One region of the Arthrobacter sp. SE2 genome, then DNA from elsewhere that is predicted to be linked to it. Evidence: riboswitches for the same ligand, from Rfam matches in the RefSeq annotation. Region 1 holds a riboswitch; each other region holds the start of a gene.
The links. A riboswitch is a leader RNA that binds a small molecule or an ion and turns the genes downstream of it on or off. The one in region 1 is predicted to bind S-adenosylmethionine.
Positions count from the first base shown of each region.

Region 2: it holds a riboswitch for S-adenosylmethionine, as region 1 does, so the genes downstream of both, AC4CS3_RS12740 (hypothetical protein) here and metX (homoserine O-acetyltransferase MetX) in region 1, are expected to answer to the same signal.
Region 3: it holds a riboswitch for S-adenosylmethionine, as region 1 does, so the genes downstream of both, AC4CS3_RS01020 (aminotransferase class V-fold PLP-dependent enzyme) here and metX (homoserine O-acetyltransferase MetX) in region 1, are expected to answer to the same signal.
Region 4: it holds a riboswitch for S-adenosylmethionine, as region 1 does, so the genes downstream of both, AC4CS3_RS18405 (DUF1737 domain-containing protein) here and metX (homoserine O-acetyltransferase MetX) in region 1, are expected to answer to the same signal.

Region 1 covers NZ_JBZAYA010000002.1:181,625-186,162, reverse strand. The annotation lists gene AC4CS3_RS03625 (CPBP family intramembrane glutamic endopeptidase) at 1-173, shown strand, start outside; gene AC4CS3_RS03620 (VOC family protein) at 275-913, opposite strand; gene AC4CS3_RS03615 (bifunctional o-acetylhomoserine/o-acetylserine sulfhydrylase) at 1,160-2,476, shown strand; SAM riboswitch class IV at 2,637-2,752, shown strand; gene metX (homoserine O-acetyltransferase MetX) at 2,766-3,887, shown strand; gene AC4CS3_RS03605 (hypothetical protein) at 3,889-4,329, opposite strand; gene AC4CS3_RS03600 (SGNH/GDSL hydrolase family protein) at 4,397-4,538, opposite strand, start outside.
Region 2 covers NZ_JBZAYA010000008.1:68,714-73,251, reverse strand. The annotation lists gene AC4CS3_RS12755 (matrixin family metalloprotease) at 1-891, opposite strand, end outside; gene AC4CS3_RS12750 (VIT1/CCC1 transporter family protein) at 938-2,116, opposite strand; gene AC4CS3_RS12745 (hypothetical protein) at 2,382-2,570, shown strand; gene AC4CS3_RS12740 (hypothetical protein) at 2,609-2,923, opposite strand; SAM riboswitch class IV at 2,938-3,057, opposite strand; gene AC4CS3_RS12735 (sodium:solute symporter family protein) at 3,192-4,538, opposite strand, start outside.
Region 3 covers NZ_JBZAYA010000001.1:208,658-213,195, forward strand. The annotation lists gene rsgA (ribosome small subunit-dependent GTPase A) at 1-1,020, shown strand, start outside; gene hisN (histidinol-phosphatase) at 1,080-1,892, shown strand; SAM riboswitch class IV at 2,054-2,166, shown strand; gene AC4CS3_RS01020 (aminotransferase class V-fold PLP-dependent enzyme) at 2,202-3,626, shown strand; gene AC4CS3_RS01025 (class I SAM-dependent methyltransferase) at 3,677-4,453, shown strand; gene AC4CS3_RS01030 (metal-dependent transcriptional regulator) at 4,483-4,538, shown strand, end outside.
Region 4 covers NZ_JBZAYA010000015.1:53,881-58,418, forward strand. The annotation lists gene AC4CS3_RS18385 (hypothetical protein) at 1-338, opposite strand, end outside; gene ocd (ornithine cyclodeaminase) at 548-1,579, opposite strand; gene AC4CS3_RS18395 (Lrp/AsnC family transcriptional regulator) at 1,742-2,173, opposite strand; gene AC4CS3_RS18400 (hypothetical protein) at 2,229-2,588, shown strand; SAM riboswitch class IV at 2,659-2,771, shown strand; gene AC4CS3_RS18405 (DUF1737 domain-containing protein) at 2,782-3,039, shown strand; gene AC4CS3_RS18410 (rhodanese-like domain-containing protein) at 3,036-3,446, shown strand; gene AC4CS3_RS18415 (O-succinylhomoserine sulfhydrylase) at 3,447-4,538, shown strand, end outside.

The DNA.
Region 1 (4,538 bases):
ACCTGTACCAAGGCTTCGGACCTTTCATCGGCAACGCCGTCATGGGCCTCGTGTTCGGCTGGATATACACGAAGACCAAAAGGGTCATGCCGCTCGTGGTGGCCCACGCCCTCCTGGACATTGTGGCGTTCGTCGGCTTCAGTGTCTTCGGCAAGGCCATCGGGCTGGGCTAGGTGTCGAGTTAAAAGGTTTCGGCCGCCATTGCGGGGTGACGTCATTGGCACCCGCATAATGGCGGCCGAAGTTTTCCGGGCCTTCCTGGCCCGTTGGTCCGTCAGATCGTGACGGCTCCGTTGGCGGTTTCGAACGTTACCGACATGATTCCCGGCGTTCCGTGCGGAGCCATCCATTGGACTGCGACGTCCTCAAGCGGCTTCTCCACGGGTTCTCCGAGCCATTCGGTAACCCGCTCCGCGGAGCCGGCAATGGTGAGGCTGGACATCTTGACGTCGCTTGGGTACACGAGGGACGGGTGAAGCGCAGGGTCGCCCTCCCAGCGGAGCAGGTACGGAACCTGGGGATCGGCGATGAGTCCCAGGATGCCGATCTGCGACCAAACGAGTTCGCGGCCGTCCGGAAACTTGCGGTTGCCGGGGACAGCAGCGCGTCCGAGCCGCTGTTCGAACGGGCTCAGGTCGTCAACAGCGACGCACCAGCCCATCCAACCGCCTCCTGCGGCGGAGCGTGCACGGACTGCTTGTCCAAAAGGTGCCTTGTCGGATGCCGGGTGGTCTAGGACCTCGACAACTTCGAGGTATTTGTGGTCAGCAAGGGGGATGATCATGTTCCGGGTACCGAAGCGCGGATGCACTCCGCCCCGGACTGCGTCCACTCCCAATGCTGCGGAAATTCGCTCGGTGGTGGCCAAGAGGCCATCTCGTTCACAAGCGTAAGAGACGTGATCCATGCGCATGGCTTCATCTTGGCACTTTGTGATGGAGCTCTCAGCTAAGTCAAGCCTAACCAAGGTGGGATGTATCGAAAAGGCGGCTCAGAGTCACTTCAGGACGCGCCGGGACCGAAAACTACCGTGTTCGTCACAAAGCTTCCGGAGCCCGCAACACCGTCCCTAGACTGGCGGCAACCGAACGCCGGCGGGCTGAATACTTCAGCCCGGCAGGTTGAAGCACGGCAAAAGCCCAGACAACCAGGAGTCCGCATGTCCCAAGGATGGTCATTCGAAACGCGCCAGATCCACGCCGGCCAGGAGCCGGACGCCGCCACCGGCGCCCGGGCGCTTCCCATCTACCAGACCACTTCGTTCGTCTTTCCCAGCGCGGAAAGCGCGGCCAACCGCTTTGCGCTGGCCGAGCTGGCGCCCATCTACACCCGGATCGGCAACCCCACGCAGGATGCGGTGGAACAGCGCATAGCGAGCCTGGAGGGGGGCCTCGCGGCACTCCTGCTGAGCTCCGGGCAGGCCGCGGAAACGTTCGCCATCCTCAACGTCGCCGAGGCGGGCGACCACCTGGTCGCCAGCCCGAGCCTCTACGGTGGCACGTACAACCTGCTAGCGCACACGCTGAAGAAATTCGGAATCTCAGTCACCTTCGTCGAGGACCCGGACAACCTCGACCACTGGCGCGACGCCGTGCGGCCGAACACCAAGCTGTTCTTCGCCGAAGTCGTCTCCAACCCCCGCCAGGACGTTTTGGACATCGAGGGCGTCTCCCGCATCGCGCACGAAGCCGGAGTCCCGCTTGTTGTGGACAACACCCTCGCCACGCCCTACTTGATCCGGCCGATCGAGTGGGGCGCGGACATCGTGGTGCATTCGGCCACCAAGTACCTGGGCGGGCACGGGTCCGCCATTGCCGGCGTCATTGTGGACTCGGGCAACTTCGATTTCGGCAAGGACCCCGGGCGGTTCCCCAACTTCAACACTCCGGACCCCAGCTACAACGGCCTGGTCTATGCCCGCGACCTCGGCAAGGACGGTGCCCTCGGCGCGAACCTCTCCTACATCCTCAAGGCCCGGGTCCAGCTCCTGCGGGACCTCGGCTCGGCGGTTTCCCCGTTCAACGCTTTCCTGATCTCCCAAGGAATCGAAACCCTCAGCCTGCGGGTGGAACGCCACGTGGAGAACGCCACCAAAGTGGCGCAGTGGCTCGAAGGGCGCGACGACGTCGAATCGGTCGCGTACGCGGGGCTGCCTTCCAGTCCGTGGTTCGAACGCGGGCGGAAGTACGGACCCCGCGGCACCGGCGCGGTGGTGTCCTTCACCATCCGCGGCGGGATCGACGCCGGCAAACGCTTCGTGGACGCCCTGGAACTGCATTCGCACGTGGCAAACATCGGGGACGTCCGATCCTTGGTCATCCACCCCGCGTCCACGACACACAGCCAGCTGACCCCCGAACAGCAGGCCGTGGCCGGAGTGACCCCGGGCCTGGTGCGGCTGTCCGTCGGGATCGAGCACATCGACGACATCCTCGCCGACCTCGAGTCAGGATTCCGGGCAGCGAAGGGCCGCTAGTACCGCTCCGGATGGCGCAGGAGGCCGGCGGGCGACGCCGCATGAATCTTCGCCGGCTGGCCTCCTTGGTCACTGCTTCGTGAACAAAACACGGTCAAGTGTCACAAAGGTGTCATAATCTTCGTCAGGAGGGGTCCGGTTTTCCTAGACTCTTCCTATAGGTCATGAGTGCCAGCGACAGCCCCGGCTTGCTGGCCGGCAACCCTCCAATCGCGGCGGGGTGCCCCGGGTGAAGACCTGGCCCTTCGCTGTGTTGGCGGCGGGCAAGCGCGATGTGAGGTGTCAACGAATGACAATTGCTGCAACAGCCATACCCCTTTCCGGTACCCAGGACGGAACCCTCAAATATGTTTCCGTGGGCGGGCTCGAACTGGAGGCCGGAGGTTTCCTGCCGGAGGTCCTCCTTGCGTACGAAACATGGGGGCGGCTCAACGCCGACGCTTCCAACGCTGTCCTGGTGGAACACGCCCTGACGGGCAGCACCCATGTGGCCCGTGGCGAGAGCGACGAAGATGGCTGGTGGGAGCAACTCGTTGGTCCGGGCGCCACCATCGACACGGACCGCTACTTCGTGGTCTCCGTCAACATCGTGGGAGGCTGCTACGGCAGCACCGGGCCGTCGTCGAGCGCTCCTGACGGCAGGCCGTGGGGCTCCCGCTTCCCGCTCGTGACCCTGCGGGACAGCACCGTGGCCGAAGCCCGGCTGGCCGACGCTTTGGGGATCCACAGCTGGCACACGGTCGTGGGCGGGTCCATGGGCGGTGCACGCGCACTGGAATGGGCCGTCAGCTATCCGGACCGCGTCAAGCGATGCGCCGTGATTTCGATCGGGGCGTACAGCACTGCCGAACAGATCGCGTTCGCGCAGGCCCAGACGCTCGCCATCCGGCAGGACGCCGACTTCAACGGCGGCGACTACTATGGCCAGGCCGCGCCCGAGGCAGGGCTGGCCCTTGCCCGGCGGATCGCCCACATCACCTACCGTTCGGCGGATGAGCTGGACTTCCGCTTCGGCAGGAACGCCCAAGGCGGCGAGGCACCCCTCCAGGCTGCCGCATTAGGGGACCGAGGCCGTTACCAGGTGGAGAGCTACCTCGACCACCAGGGCAGCAAGCTGGTCCAGCGCTTCGACGCCAACAGTTACATCGCCATCACCGAGGCCCTCATGAGCCACGACATCACCCGCGGCCGGGGCTCATTGGAGGACGCGCTGTCCGTGGCAACGGCGAAGTTCTTCGTTGCCTCGGTGGACTCGGACCGCCTCTACTTCCCGGAACAATCCCACGAGCTGGCCAAGGCCTTGCCGGGAGAAGTTCCCGTTCACGTGATCGAGGCGCCGATCGGGCACGACGGTTTCCTCACCGAGATCGGCCAGCTCGGCCCCCAACTGCGCGAAGCTTTCTTCGGCTGAATCAGCCGTTCATGATCTCCTGGCGGAGCTTCATGTAATCCTCCATGGCGATTTTCCCGTCGCTGTAGTCCTGGTCCAGTTCGGCCAGTTTCCGTGCCCGGTAGCCTTGGGGCGCGCTGTTCGGCTGGGGCGCGCTGTTCGGCTGGGGCGGGCTGTTCGTTTGCGGAGCAGCCGACGACGGCGGAGCGGCCTGCGGTACGGGCGTCGGCACCGGGGGTTGCGGCTCAGCCGGGAAGATTACCGGGGGTTGCTCCGGGTATCCGACGGGGTAGTTCTGTGGAGGATAGGGCTGACCGGGGTAGTTCTGTGGAGGATAGGGCTGACCGGGGTAGTTCTGTGGAGGATAGTCCCGGAGCCTGCGTTGGCGCGATCGGTTGTACATGCGGATCCCCATCGGAATCAGCCAAGAGCAGACGATGATCCAGAAGATCAAATTGTTCACGGTAGAGGCCTCCTAGGTCTTTCACCAGCTTAGCCTCGCTCCCTGTGACCCGCCCTGTGGTTCCCGCTCAACTCCGGGGCAGGAAGGTGTCGGCAGGACCGAAGACGGGTCCCGGCGTCGGGCGTTTCGGCAAGATACCGTCGCCGGAGGACTGGTGCCGGATCCGCCGGATGACCCAGGGGACAAAATACTCGCGTGCCCATACGAGG
Region 2 (4,538 bases), on a different contig from region 1:
GAGTTTGTAGAGTCCGTTCAGGTCTCCGGCTGCCAGGCCATCCGGGGCGCCGATCTCCGGATACATGAGCTGGATGGGGTCCTCTACGTGGTCAAGGCCCACGACGTGGCCAAGTTCGTGTTGAATCACGGCGGAGACGTAATGCGCGCCCCCGGGGACGCCCAGCAGTTCCGTGATTTGCGGGGCGTCGAGGTCCAGGCTTCCGGAGACGTAGCTCTTGGGTCCGGTGCCGAAGCTGTACATGGTGCTGCCGCCGGTTCCGATAACGGTTCCTGCCAACGCCGGAGCCGCCGCGGGCGTGGTCCAGGAAATCAACAGCGGTGCCCAACGATCTCCATAGAGCGCGGGCTGGTAGGGCTTGCGCTTCTCGGAGGGGCTTTCCGTGCTGGGGCCGTCGTCAACGAATTTGAGGCCGGTGGCGGCAGCGATCTTGGCGATGGCGTCGGCGATGAGCCCCTCGGATCCGGCCGGGGCGAGGGCTGCGTTGACCACGTAGTGCAGCGGCCGGCACGGAGAGTAGCCAACGGGGGTGCCGTCGGCGTTGGTGGCCAGGAATTTGTAGGAGCCGCTGGCTGCCGCAGGCTTCGCGGGGGAGCCGAGCGGCTGCCCGGCTTCCTCCAGTCCAGGCGGTGGGGTATCCGGCGCACGAGCCGCCTTTTGTGGTCCCTGCCCGGGAGCCCCGTCCTGCCCGGGCGTGTTTGCGGTGGCATGGGCAGAAGGGGTCAGGTTTGGAAGCAAACCTGTGATGCCGGGGCCGCCGCGGAGGAATCCACTGACAAGCACGGCTACGGCAGCAACCGCCGCCACCACCAGCAAGTTTCGGAACAGCGCCAGAACGGTACTGGGGCGCTTGGACGGCGGACCGCCGTCGTAACCGTAGTTTGAATGCAAGTCTTCCCCCAAGTCCCTGCACCGGCGCCCCGTCGGGCCGGCGCTACTAACCGATGACTGCGCCGAAGACGAGTCCCAGCCCATACGTTGCCGCCGCCGCACCGAGCCCGATGGCCAGCTGCCGGAGGCCGCGGGTCAGCGGCGAGGTTCCGGACAACAAGCCGACGACGGCGCCGGTCGACAGAAGCGCGATGCCCACCAGCGTACCGGCCACAGCAAGCGCCGCGAAGCCCGTCATGCCGAAGATGAACGGCAGGATGGGCACGATGGCGCCCGAAGCGAAGAAGCAGAAGCTCGAGATTGCGGCGCCCCAGGCGGAGCCTACGGCCTGGTGCTCATTGACGGTTTCTTCCACTTCGGGGTGGAGCGAGAGGCTGGGATCGCAATCGCAGCTGTAGAGGCCCATGCGTTCGGCGGCCCGGTGTTCGGCGGCTTCGCGGGACATGCCCCGGGCCAGATACACGAGGACCAGCTCATTGTGCTCGATGTCCAGTGCAGGGGCTGCGGTCAGCGTGGCCTGGGTGGGCCGGGTGGCCTTGAGGAGCTCGAGTTGCGAGCGGACCGAGACATACTCGCCGGCACCCATGGACAGGGCGCCCGCCAGCAGGCCCGCGATGCCGCTGAACAGGACCACGGTGGCGGGAACGCCGGTGGCCGCCATGCCCATCACGAGGGAAAGGTTGCTGACCAGGCCATCATTGGCGCCGAATACGGCGGCGCGGAAGGTGCCGGACAACCTGTTGCGGCCGCGCGTCGCCAGGCCGCGGACTACTTCTTCGTGGATCTGTTCGTCGGCCGCCATGGCGCGGGTCGCTGCTGGATCCTTCGCGTAAGGCGAGCGGCCTTCAGCCCGTTGGGCGAGGGCCAGCACGAACACAGATCCGAAGTTCCGGGCCAGGAAGCCGAGCATTCGGCTTCGGACCGAGGCCGCCTTAGGCATGCCGGCATGTTCGCCGAGGAGCTTGAGCCAGTGTGCCTCATGGCGGCCTTCAGCCTCTGCGAGGGCCAAGAGGATTTCGCGTTCCTCGCCGTCACGACGCTGCGCCAGTTGGCGGTAAACGGCGGCCTCGGCTCGCTCATCCGCCAGGTACTGCCGCCAGCGCTTGATGTCCGACGACGACGGGGGAGTCTTGGGGGCTGCTACGTCTTGCGATGGACTGCTTGAGTCCTGCGGATTGTCTGAATGCGAGTTGTCTGGATGCGAGGGTTTTGTGTGCGGTTGCACCGGGACTCCTGGGTTGCTGGGGCGGGCTTCATCGCCTCATTGCGGCTCCACTCTATCGCCAATTTCCGCGGTTTTTCGGCCGGTAATCCTCACTGGAGAATTTAGGTCCCCCTCAAAAACAGGAGGCTCCCGGGAAGCCTTGACCGCGGCTGGGGGCAGTGCTGGGATGGATGGACAGGGTCCACGAATTGGCGGGGTAGCGCTGGACGGTTGCCTCCTATGCCTGTGCGATGGGCTCAGCGGCACGTCGAACGGAGGTTGCACCATGGACAGCACCGAGACCCACGCCCGCCACCCCGACCGTCCCACGGTCGAGGCCGATCCCGCCTATGACTACAACGAGGACCTGGCGGTGGACGAGGACTGGGAGGACCAATCCGAGGTTCTTGACGACGACGAGCGGCCGGTTGCCCTCGATGCCGACGAACACCGTGAGGCTGAAGATATCGAATAGCCCCGGCTCGCTAAACCCGACGTGCTAAACCCTGGCAGCTAAAACGCGCTCAGGATGAAGTGCTTCTGCACGCCTGCCCGGTGCCCGGTTGCCGCCACCGTAAGGGTGAGTTTCCGTGTCGCCGGGAACCAGCGGGCGGGCTGGACCGCCTTTGAGAGCGCTTCGGTGATGAGCCGCGGCTCATGATGCCAATAGCGTTCCAAGTTCCCGTCCACCACGAACGTGATGGAGCCTTGGGACAGGTCGACGCCTGGAATCACCCGGACGAACTCGTCCACCCGCCGGGGGCGGGGCAACAATAGGGTGCCAGACTGGGTGGTGCGGTCGGCGCCGGCGCCGTTTTCGAAAGGCATGGCCTTCTCCTGTGGAGTTGCTCTTGCCCGTTCGGTTGTCTCTGGTCCGAGCCGGGCCGCTTCTTCATCCGAACCACCCGTGAACATGGGGTTGGCGTGTGGCAAGTCGGAGCTTGGCACCACATCTCTTGAAGCTCTTCCTACTGTACATGGAACGGTACAATCGCTGCCCGGTATTAAGGCCCGGTAGAAACGGTTCCAAACGGCAGCGGCGCCGCACCCTCGAGGAGAAGGTGCGGCGCCGCCGTCGTACTTGGTTCTGTGAAGCTTAGTGGCTGGCAACCGGGTGGGCTTCCAAGGGGAGTTCCTCCACGGCCGCTCCGGCAACGCGGCGGTCCCAAGCTTCGCGGACCGCGGGCTCGGTTGGCGGGGTCAGCAGGGAGACCACAACGTAGACCAGGAGCGAGGCGCCGAGGCCCCAGTAGATGGGATCGTTGGCGTAGACGCCGTCTTCGCTGGGGATGATTCCCGTGGCGTAGGCGATCAGCAGGCCAAGCGTCAGTACGGACCCGACTGCCATGGACCAGGCCGCGGCAATACCGGTGCCGCGCTTCCAGACCAGGCCGCCCAGGATGGCAACCAGGAGTCCACCCACCAGGATGTCGTAGGCAATGGTCAGGGCCACCACGACGTCTTGCGCCGCCATCGAGATCAGCACGGCCACGATGCCCAGGCCAAGGACCCAGTACCGGTTGGCCTTGACGTCGTGCTCGGGGTTTTCGGTGTCGTCGGTGTTGATTGTCTTGCCGAACCAGCTGGCCACGAACGGGACTACGTCGGCGCGGGCAACGGTGGCCGCGGCGATGAGGGCCCCGGAAGCGGTGGACATCATGGCCGCGACCGCCGCGGCCATGACGAGGCCGCCGATGCCGATCGGCAGGATGTGGGTGGCTACCTCGGCGTAGACAACATCCTTGCCAAGGGCCTTCACGTCGATGTTGGGCAGGGCCACGCGGGCGGCCAGGCCGATCAAGGCGCCGGCGACGCCGTACAGGACGCAGTAGATGCCGGCAGTGGCGCCGCCCCAACGGGCCACCTTGGGGGTCTTGGCGGTGAAGACGCGCTGCCAGATGTCCTGGCCGATCAGGAGGCCCAGGGTGTAGACCACGAAGTACGTGACGATGGTCTGCGCTCCGATGCCGTCCAACTGGAAGAAGCTGGCGTCAACCCGGGCACGGATGCCGTCGAAGCCGCCGGCGGCGTTGAGGACGAACGGGAGCATGAGGAAGAAGATGCCCACAGTCTTGATGATGAACTGCACCTGGTCGGCGAGGGTGATGGACCACATGCCGCCGATGGTGGAGTAGACGAGGACGATTGCGCCGCCGACGGCGATGGCAAGCCAGCGCTCCCAGCCGAAGAGGACAACGAAGATGGTGGCGTAGGCGCCAGTGGACGTGGCGCACAGCATGAGGGTGTAGGCCAGCATGACGATGCCGGAGGTCTGCGTGGCGCGCTGGCCGTAACGCAGGCTCAGCATCTGGGAGACCGTGTAGATCTTCAGTCGCTGGATGGTGCCGGCGAAAAGCAGGCTCAGGAGGAGCACGCCCGAACCGATCGCGACCACCAGCCACATGCCGGAGACGCCGAACTTGTAGCCGAGACCGACGCCGCC
Region 3 (4,538 bases), on a different contig from region 1:
GACGACGCCGTGATCGGGCGCATTATTACGGTCGACCGCGGCCGCTACACCGCGATAGTGGGCGAAAGCTCGGACAACGAGCGCATCGTCATTGCCGCCCGTGCCCGGGAACTGAGGCGCTCCCCTGTGGTTCCCGGAGACTTCGTGGCCCTCGTCGGCGATGTGTCCGGAGCCCCGGACACCCTCGCCCGCCTCGTGCGCGTCGAGGAGCGCAAGACCCTCCTGCGGCGAAGTGCCGATGACACGGATCCGATCGAACGGGCCGTCGTCGCCAACGCCGACCAGCTCGTGGTGGTGGTCGCGGCCGCCAACCCGGAGCCGCGCACCGGATTCATCGACCGCGCCTTGGTGGCAGCGTACGACGCCGGAATCGAGCCGCTGCTGCTCGTCACCAAAGCGGACGTCAAGGATCCGACGGAATTGCTCGCCAACTATGTGAGCCTTGGTTTTCCCATCATCATCAGCCGGACGGCCGACGCAGGCGCCTCCGGTATCGATGCCCGCTCCGACGACGGCTTGTCCGCCCGCCTCGATGGCGACGCCGTCGATCAATTGCGGGACTACCTCGACGGCAAGGTCACCGTGCTCCTGGGCCATTCCGGCGTCGGGAAGTCCACCATGGTGAATGCCCTCACCGGCGCCGAGCGCGCCACGGGCGGGGTCAACGCGGTGACGGGGCGCGGACGGCACACCTCGTCCTCTGCCCTTGCTCTGAAACTCAGCGACGCCCCTGGCGGCAGCTGGATCATCGATACGCCCGGCATCCGCTCCTTCGGCCTCGCCCACGTGAACCCGGACCGCATCCTGCATGCCTTCCCGGATCTGGAACCCGGAACCGAAATGTGCGAGCGAGGCTGCAAGCACGATGCTTCCGCGGTTCGATGCGGACTGGATTCCTGGGTCGCCGACGGCCACGCCGGCGAGGCAGGCCCGGCCCGCTTGGCGTCGTTGCGCCGGCTCCTCGGCGCGGACCCGCGCATGGAAGCCCAGGAGACCAAGGAATTGGGTACCGTCAACTAACTGCGCGCTTGCCGTCCTACCTCCCCGGCTCACCGGCGAATAGACGGTAGTTTGGAACCATGACCCAACCCGATTCGAGCTACAACGACGACCTGCGGCTGGCACACGTCCTGGCCGACTCCGTCGATTCCCTGACAATGGAGCGGTTCAAGGCCCTGGACCTCCAGGTCGAGACCAAACCCGACCTGAGCCCCGTCACCGATGCAGACAAAGCCGCCGAAGAAGCAATCCGCGGGCAGCTCTCCCGTTCCCGCCCCCGCGACGCCGTCCTCGGGGAAGAATTCGGCAGCACGGGCCACGGCTCGCGGCGTTGGATCATCGATCCCATTGACGGGACCAAGAACTTCGTGCGTGGCGTACCCGTCTGGGCTACGCTGATCGCCCTCGTGGACGAGGGCGAGGTAGTAGTGGGGCTCGTGAGCGCTCCGGCGCTCGGCAAGCGTTGGTGGGCGGCCAAGGGCTCGGGCGCCTACATGGGCCGGTCGCTGGCCGCAGCCACCCGGTTGAAGGTTTCCAACGTGTCGCGGCTCGAAGACGCCTCGCTTTCCTACTCCGAGCTTTCCGAGTGGAAGCAGCACGATAAGCTGGACAACTTCCTGGGCCTCGAGAACGATGTCTGGCGCAGCCGTGCGTACGGCGACTTCTGGTCCTACTGCCTCGTGGCCGAGGGCGCCGTGGACATCGCCGCCGAGCCGGAACTCCAGGTCTACGACATGGCGGCTTTGGTGCCGATCGTGACGGAAGCCGGGGGGCGCTTCACGTCCCTGGACGGTGCGGATGGTCCCTTCGGCGGAAACGCCGTGGCCACTAACTCGATCCTGCACTCCGAGGTCCTCAAGAGGCTCAACCCCGAGCTCGACGACCTCCTCTAGTCCGCTCTCTCCACTGAATAAACGACGGCGGACGCCCACTTTTGGGGGTGTCCGCCGTTTTTTCTTCGGCAGAAGGCACACTTTTCCGGCGGTGTAATAATCCGCTTAACAATCGCCGGTCACATTGGAATGAGCCTTGCTGGTGTCCTACGCTCTTTACAGGTCACGAGTGCCAGCGCGAAACCCCGGTTTGCTGGCCGGCAACCCTCCATCGCGGCGGGGTGCCCCGGGTGACGACCCGGCCGGTCCGGAACGGATGCGGCAAGCGCGGACCCCCTGCACGCAGGGGTCCCTCTTGAGTGAGGTCCCATGAGCACAGCCACATTTACTTCCCCGGCTCTTTCGCTGAACAACGAATCTGCACAGCACCGCGGTGAAACCCTCCCCCGGGCATCGCGCCCGCTCGCCGCGGTCACCGGCGCGGAGTTGCAGGCACCCTTGATCCAGGGCGGCCACATCCGCTACGCCAACCTTGACTACGGCGCTTCCGCACCTGCGCTGACCGTGGTTTCCGCGTACCTCAACGAGATCCTGCCGTACTACGCGAGCGTCCACCGCGGCGCAGGCTATGCCTCCCAAATCAGCACCTCGGTCTATGAAAACGCCCGCAACATCGTCCGTGACTTCGTTGGCGGCCGGCCGGACGATTCGGTCATTTTCACTCGCAACACCACCGATTCCCTCAATCTACTGGCCGGCTGCCTGCCAGTTGAGGACGGTCGACACATTGGCGAAGTCCTTTACCTGGACATTGAGCACCACGCCAATCTCCTCCCGTGGCAAAGTGTCCCCCACCGCAGCATCGTTGCCGCGGGAACGTTGTCCGAGACCGTCGCCAATGTCCGCACGGCGCTCTCCCACGGCGGCGTCAGCCTTCTGGCTGTCACCGGCGCGTCAAACGTGACCGGCGAAATCCTGCCCATCAAGGAACTCGCTGCCTTGGCCCACGAATTCGGGGCGCGGATTGTGGTGGACGCGGCGCAACTCGCCCCGCACCGCAGAATCGACATCGCCGCAGCGGATGTCGACTACTTGGTTTTCTCTGGGCACAAGCTTTATGCACCGTTCGGCGCAGGTGTCCTGGTGGGTCGTCCCGACTGGCTCGACGCCGGCACACCGCACCTGGCCGGAGGCGGGGCCGTCCGCGAAGCGCGCCTCGATTCGGTCAGCTGGGCCACAGGACCGGCCAGGCACGAAGGCGGCTCGCCGAACGTACTCGGCGCGGCCACCCTCGCCCGGGCCACGCAGGTCATTGCCAGCCTCGACCACGATGAATGGCACGCCCACGAGGCCGCCATCCGCTCGCATCTGGTCGACGGCCTCAAGGAAATCGACGGCGTGACCGTACACCAGATCTTCAGCGACACGGATCCCCAGGACACCATCGGCGTCGTGAACTTCTCGCTCCAGGGCTACGACGCCGGACTTGTGGCTGCCTATCTTGCGGCCGAGCACGGCATTGGCCTGCGCGACGGACGCTTTTGCGCCCACCCGTTGCTCAAGCGCCTCGGCCTTCCCTCCGGATCCCTGCGAGCCAGTTTCGGCGTGGGCTCGCGCTTGGAAGACGCCACCCGGCTCATCGCGGGCATCCAGGCGCTCAAGAGCAATGGCCTCGGCTGGGACTACGTGGTGGATGCCGGCCGGTGGGTGCCGGCGAACGACCACCGAAGCTACCCGGAGTGGGCTCCCAACACTCCCGGGACCGCGGGCGCCGCTCCCTGCAGCACCGACTGATTGCGGTAGATTCGTAGGGTATTTTTCCTGTCCTACGAAGGAGTTCCTGCGTGGCCCCGCGACCCAAAGGCACGTCAGCTGGCCCGAAGCTCTATGAGGAGCGGCGCCTTGAACTCGGTCAGAGTTTCCAGGACGGCGGAGAACACTATGACCGTGTCAGGCCCGGCTACCCTGCGGATTCAGCTGACTGGCTGCTGCCTGAAGGCGCGCGGGACGTGGCAGACATCGGCGCCGGCACGGGGAAGTTCACGTCGCTCCTTGTCGAGCGCGGGCTGGCTGTGTCCGCAGTGGACCCTTCCACGGACATGCTCACCCAGCTGCGCAAAACGTATCCACAAGTGGTCGCCCTGGAGGGCACGGCCGAGGCAACTGGACTGGCGGACTCAGCATTCGACGTCGTCAGCGTTGCCCAGGCCTGGCACTGGTGCGATCCCCTCGCCGCCAGCACCGAGATCGCCCGGATCCTTCGACCCCAGGGCGTTATCGGCTTGATCTGGAACCAATTGGACACTTCAGTGCCCTGGGTCCATCGCTTGTCCCGCATCATGCATGCCGGCGATGTCCACAAACCGGACTTCCGGCCTGTGGTGGGCCCGGAGTTCGCCGGGCTTGAAAGTCACTTGACGCGCTGGGAGGATCCCGTGACTCCGGCCGATATCCTCGAACTCGTGAAGTCGCGCAGCTACTATCTGAGGGCGAATGACGCCACCCGGGCCAAGGTCATGGGCAATCTTCAGTGGTACCTCTTCGAACATCTGGGCCATGCCGAGGGCGAGGTCATCCCGTTGCCTTATCTCACGCAGAGCTGGCGGGCGCGGAAAGTCTGATTCGGCCGGTTCACGATAGGCTTGGAACCGTGAAGACCAGTGCGCCCTCCTCCTCGATCGAGGACTACGTCAAGGTCATCTACTC
Region 4 (4,538 bases), on a different contig from region 1:
ACACAGGCTGCGGTCAGAGTATACGGGCCCGCGTCCTCGACCCTTGCACTCTTTCCAACCCCGCTAACGGCGCCGCCCACACCGCCGGAATCCTCCAGGATCACCGCGCCGGAGGCTCCCCCGAGAAGTTGCTTGGCGGTAACGAGGTTCCTGGCTTCCAGCGCTACGGTTGCCTGATCCTTGGTGGGCAACGGCGCCCGCGGAGGGGAACTCCGCGTGGGCCCGGCAGCGGGCCGGGGATCGCCGGCGTCGGTATATTGACAGCCGGACAAACCGGCCGCCAGCAGCAGCCCTGCCAGTAATACCGCTACGGTTCTGGTTCCCCCATGAGCCACCATGAATCCGAGTGTAGCGGGCAGGCAAATTTAGCATGGCGACCCTATTGTGCCGCCATGCCCTCAGTAGTTAACTAGTTGCGGCCGGTCAAGCTTGTTAAACGTCTGGTGCGCCGGTTCTGGGGCCGGCGCACCAGACTTCCCCAACTAACTCGCATTTGTTGTCGTTTAGCGGCCTGTAAACGACAACAACTGCGAGTCAGTTGGGCTTCTCAGGATCCGATGGGAGAAAGTGCCCGCACCAGACCGAAAAGGTCCTTGGGGTCATCGGGGTTCGCGACGAGGTCGATCTCCTCGAAAAATTCCGAACCCTCAACGGCATCGCGCAGATACCGCAGGGCGGAAAAGTCCTCGATCGCGAAGCCCACGGAATCGAAAATCGTGATCTGGTCCGTGGCGGTGCGGCCCGGCGCGTGCCCGCACAGGACCTGCCAGAATTCCGTGACGGGAAATTCGGCGGACATTTGTTGGATCTCGCCTTCAATCCGCGTCTGGGGATCGTATTCCACAAAGACATCGCCGAGGCCCAGGATGGCAGCGTCGAGTTCGGTCTTCCCTGGGCAATCGCCACCGATCGCGTTGATGTGAACACCAGGCGAGACCTGGGCAGCCGTCAGGATGGTGGCATTCGCCTTGTCCGCCGTGCAGGTGGTGATGACATCGGCGCCCTCCACTGCAAGGGCCGCCGAGCCCGCGATGGTGATGTCGAAGCCGAGGGGAGACATGTTCCGGACGAACTTCTCCATCGCAGCCGGATCCGTGTCCCAGATCCTGACAGTGTTTATGCCCAGGGCCGCCCGGAAGGCCAGGGCCTGAAACTCCGATTGGGTTCCGGTCCCGATCATCGCCATGATGCGGGCATCGGGGCAGGCGAGTTTCTTCGCGACCATCCCGGACGTGGCCGCCGTCCGCAGCGCTGTCAGCACAGTCATCTCTGCGAGGAACGTCGGGTAGCCGTTATGGACGTCGGACAGGACACCGAAAGCTGTCACCGTCTGGAAGCCACGCGCTGGATTCGAAGGGTGTCCATTTACATACTTGAAGCCGTATGTTTCCCGGTCGCTGGTGGGCATCAACTCGATGACCCCAAATGGCGTGTGACTTGCCACCCGCGGAGTCTTGTCAAAAGATTCCCACCGCCGGAAGTCGTCTTCCAAGTATCGAATCATCTCCGAGATGATGGTCTCCGGGCCTCGCCCGGCCGTCCAGCGAACCATATTGCGGACATCGACAAAGCGCGTCATGTGCGCTCCTTTCCCTTACAAGCACTGTTGCTACGAGGCTACGGAGCGGCGATATGCATCCACAATTGCCAAAGTACGTACTTTTCATTGAAAAGCTGGACAAAATGATGAACACGTCTTTACATAATGCTCATTGGATACAGGCGTCCGTCATCCGGACGGCTACCGCAGGACGGAACTGAGCAACAGGCTCGTCTCGCTATTGACGATCCCCTCGATGCCGCGGATCCTGCCCAACACCTGGTCAAAGTCGCTGAGGCTTTCCGTGCGCAGCTCGGCCACGAGATCCCAACCGCCGTTCGTGGTGTGCAGCGCCCAAATCTCGGGAAGCCCCCTGAGCTGGCGAATGACTTTGTCGGCCGATCTTCCCTCCACTGCTATGAGCGCAATAGCCCTAATCGCAAGTGGATCGACCTCGTCGCGCACCCTGGCAGTGAAACCAACGATGGTTCCCGAGGAGACAAGACGCTCGAGCCGGCTATTCACAGTGGCCCTGGCTACGCCCAGCTTACGCGCGAGGCTCGCCACGGACGCCCTGCCGTCCTCCCGGAGGGCGGAGAGGAGCTGACGGTCAAGGTCGGTGAGTGCTGCCATAAAGATAAACGTATCGCCCATTCCCCAAGCGGGCCTGAGTCCGTAGGGTATCGACATGAGCATCTACATCAGCCCCGACTCTGCTGCATGGTCGCTGACGGCCATGGCGACTGGTGCGTCAGCGGGATCAATCGATGATGCAAACGGCATGTCCAACTTGGTGAAGGAAATCTACGAGACAGAAGGTTTCGAAGCCCTGTCGGGTGTGGTTTTTGCCTTGGCTCATCACAACAGCCTCTCGCTGCACGCGCTCGCCACGGCCACCGGGATATCCGTGCACGAGTTGCTGGAAATCCGGAAGCACCAAGGTTCCACTTTCCATTACTCGCCTACGGGAGTAGCGTCGCGGTTTGACGCCATTCCACCCCGGATCCAGGCAAGCCTTGAACCGCTGCCGAAAGAAACCGACGCCTAAGACCCCCGGTTACGGAACATGACGACGGCCGGTGATGCAGGCCGCCGTCGTGGATGTTATTTTCTTCTTGAGTAATGAGCACCAGCGCGAAGCCCTGACTTGCTGGTCGGCAACCCTCTCTCCGGCGGGGTGCCTCAGGTGACTACTCGGCGTATCGACACTTTCGAACTGCAAGCGTGACTGAGGAGCACCAATGCCTGAACCCACCGAAGAAAAACTCTCGTACCGTCTCATCACGGGCCCTGACACGAAGGATTTCTGCGAGCGGATCTCCACCGCCCTCGCGGAGGGATATGTGTTGCACGGCAGCCCAGCCGCGACCTTCAACGGCAGTGACGTGATTGTGGCGCAGGCCATCGTCCTCCCCGCAGCGATCGCCAGCGCGGACGCAGCAGTTGCCAATGCAGTAGACCAGCTTGATGAAGAGTTCGACGGCGAGGGCCACGCATGAGCTATGCAGGCGACCTCAGCCCGCACGACGCCTGGGCCAAACTGGAACAAGGCGCCATCCTGGTGGACGTCCGCACCGAAGGCGAGTGGGCACACATCGGGATCCCGGACACCAAAGCCACCGAGAACGATCCCTTGTTCATCCAGTGGAACCTGGCCGGCGGGATCCCCAACTCACGCTTCATCGACGATCTGAAGCAGCAGGCTCCGGAAGCGGACGGCACCGAACTGGTCTTCCTGTGCCGCTCCGGCCAGCGTTCCATCGCCGCTGCGATCGCCGCAACACAGGCCGGCTACACCGCCTACAACGTCCTCGAGGGCTTCGAGGGCGAACCGGACCGCTACGGCGAGCGAACCGTGAACGGCTGGAAAAACCGTGGACTTCCGACGAACCTGGGGAACATCTAAGTGACTTTCAATCCTGACGCCGCCGGCTGGAGCCCTGACACCCAGGCAGTCCGCGGCGGTCTTGACCGCACCAACTTCCAAGAAACGTCCGAGGCCGTCTTCCTGAACTCCGGCTTCGTCTATGAGTCCGCCGCAGCCGCAGAGCGCGCATTCACGGGCGAGGACGAGCGCTTCGTCTACTCCCGTTACGGCAACCCCTCCGTGGCCACTTTCCAGGAGCGACTCCGCCTGCTCGAAGGCACCGAAGCGTGTTTCGCGACGGCGTCGGGCATGTCCGCTGTCTTCACCGCCCTCGGTGCGTTGCTGGCCGCCGGCGACCGCGTGGTTGCCGCCCGCTCGCTCTTCGGTTCCTGCTTCGTGATCCTCAACGAGATCCTGCCCCGTTGGGGCGTCGAGACCGTCTTCGTGGACGGCCCGGACCTGGACCAGTGGCGTGCCGCATTGTCCGAGCCGACAACGGCAGTGTTCTTCGAGTCGCCGTCGAACCCCATGCAGGAAATCGTGGACATTGCAGCGGTGAGCGAACTAGCCCACGCGGCGGGCGCTACCGTCGTCGTCGACAACGTCTTCGCCACTCCGCTGCTGCAGCGCTGCGGCGATCTCGGCGCGGACGTGATTGTCTACTCGGGCACCAAGCACATCGATGGCCAGGGCCGGGTCCTGGGCGGAGCAATCCTGGGCACCAAGGAATTCATCGACGGTCCCGTGAAGCAGCTCATGCGGCACACCGGGCCGTCGCTTTCCGCGTTCAACGCCTGGGTCCTGACCAAGGGCCTGGAGACGATGGCGCTGCGCGTCAATCACTCCTCGGCGTCTGCGTTGCGGATCGCCGAATGGCTTGAGGAACAGCCGGCCATCAGCTGGGTCAAGTACCCGCTGTTGAAGTCGCACCCGCAGTTCGAGCTCGCCGCGAAGCAAATGAAGGCCGGCGGAACCGTGCTCACCTTCGAGCTGCTCCCCTCTGCCGGGCGATCGGCGAAAGAGGCCGCCTTCGCGCTGCTGGACGGGCTCGCCGTGATCGATATCTCGAACAACCTGGGCGACTCCAAGTCCCTCATCACCCACCCCGCCACCACCACGCACCGCGCCATG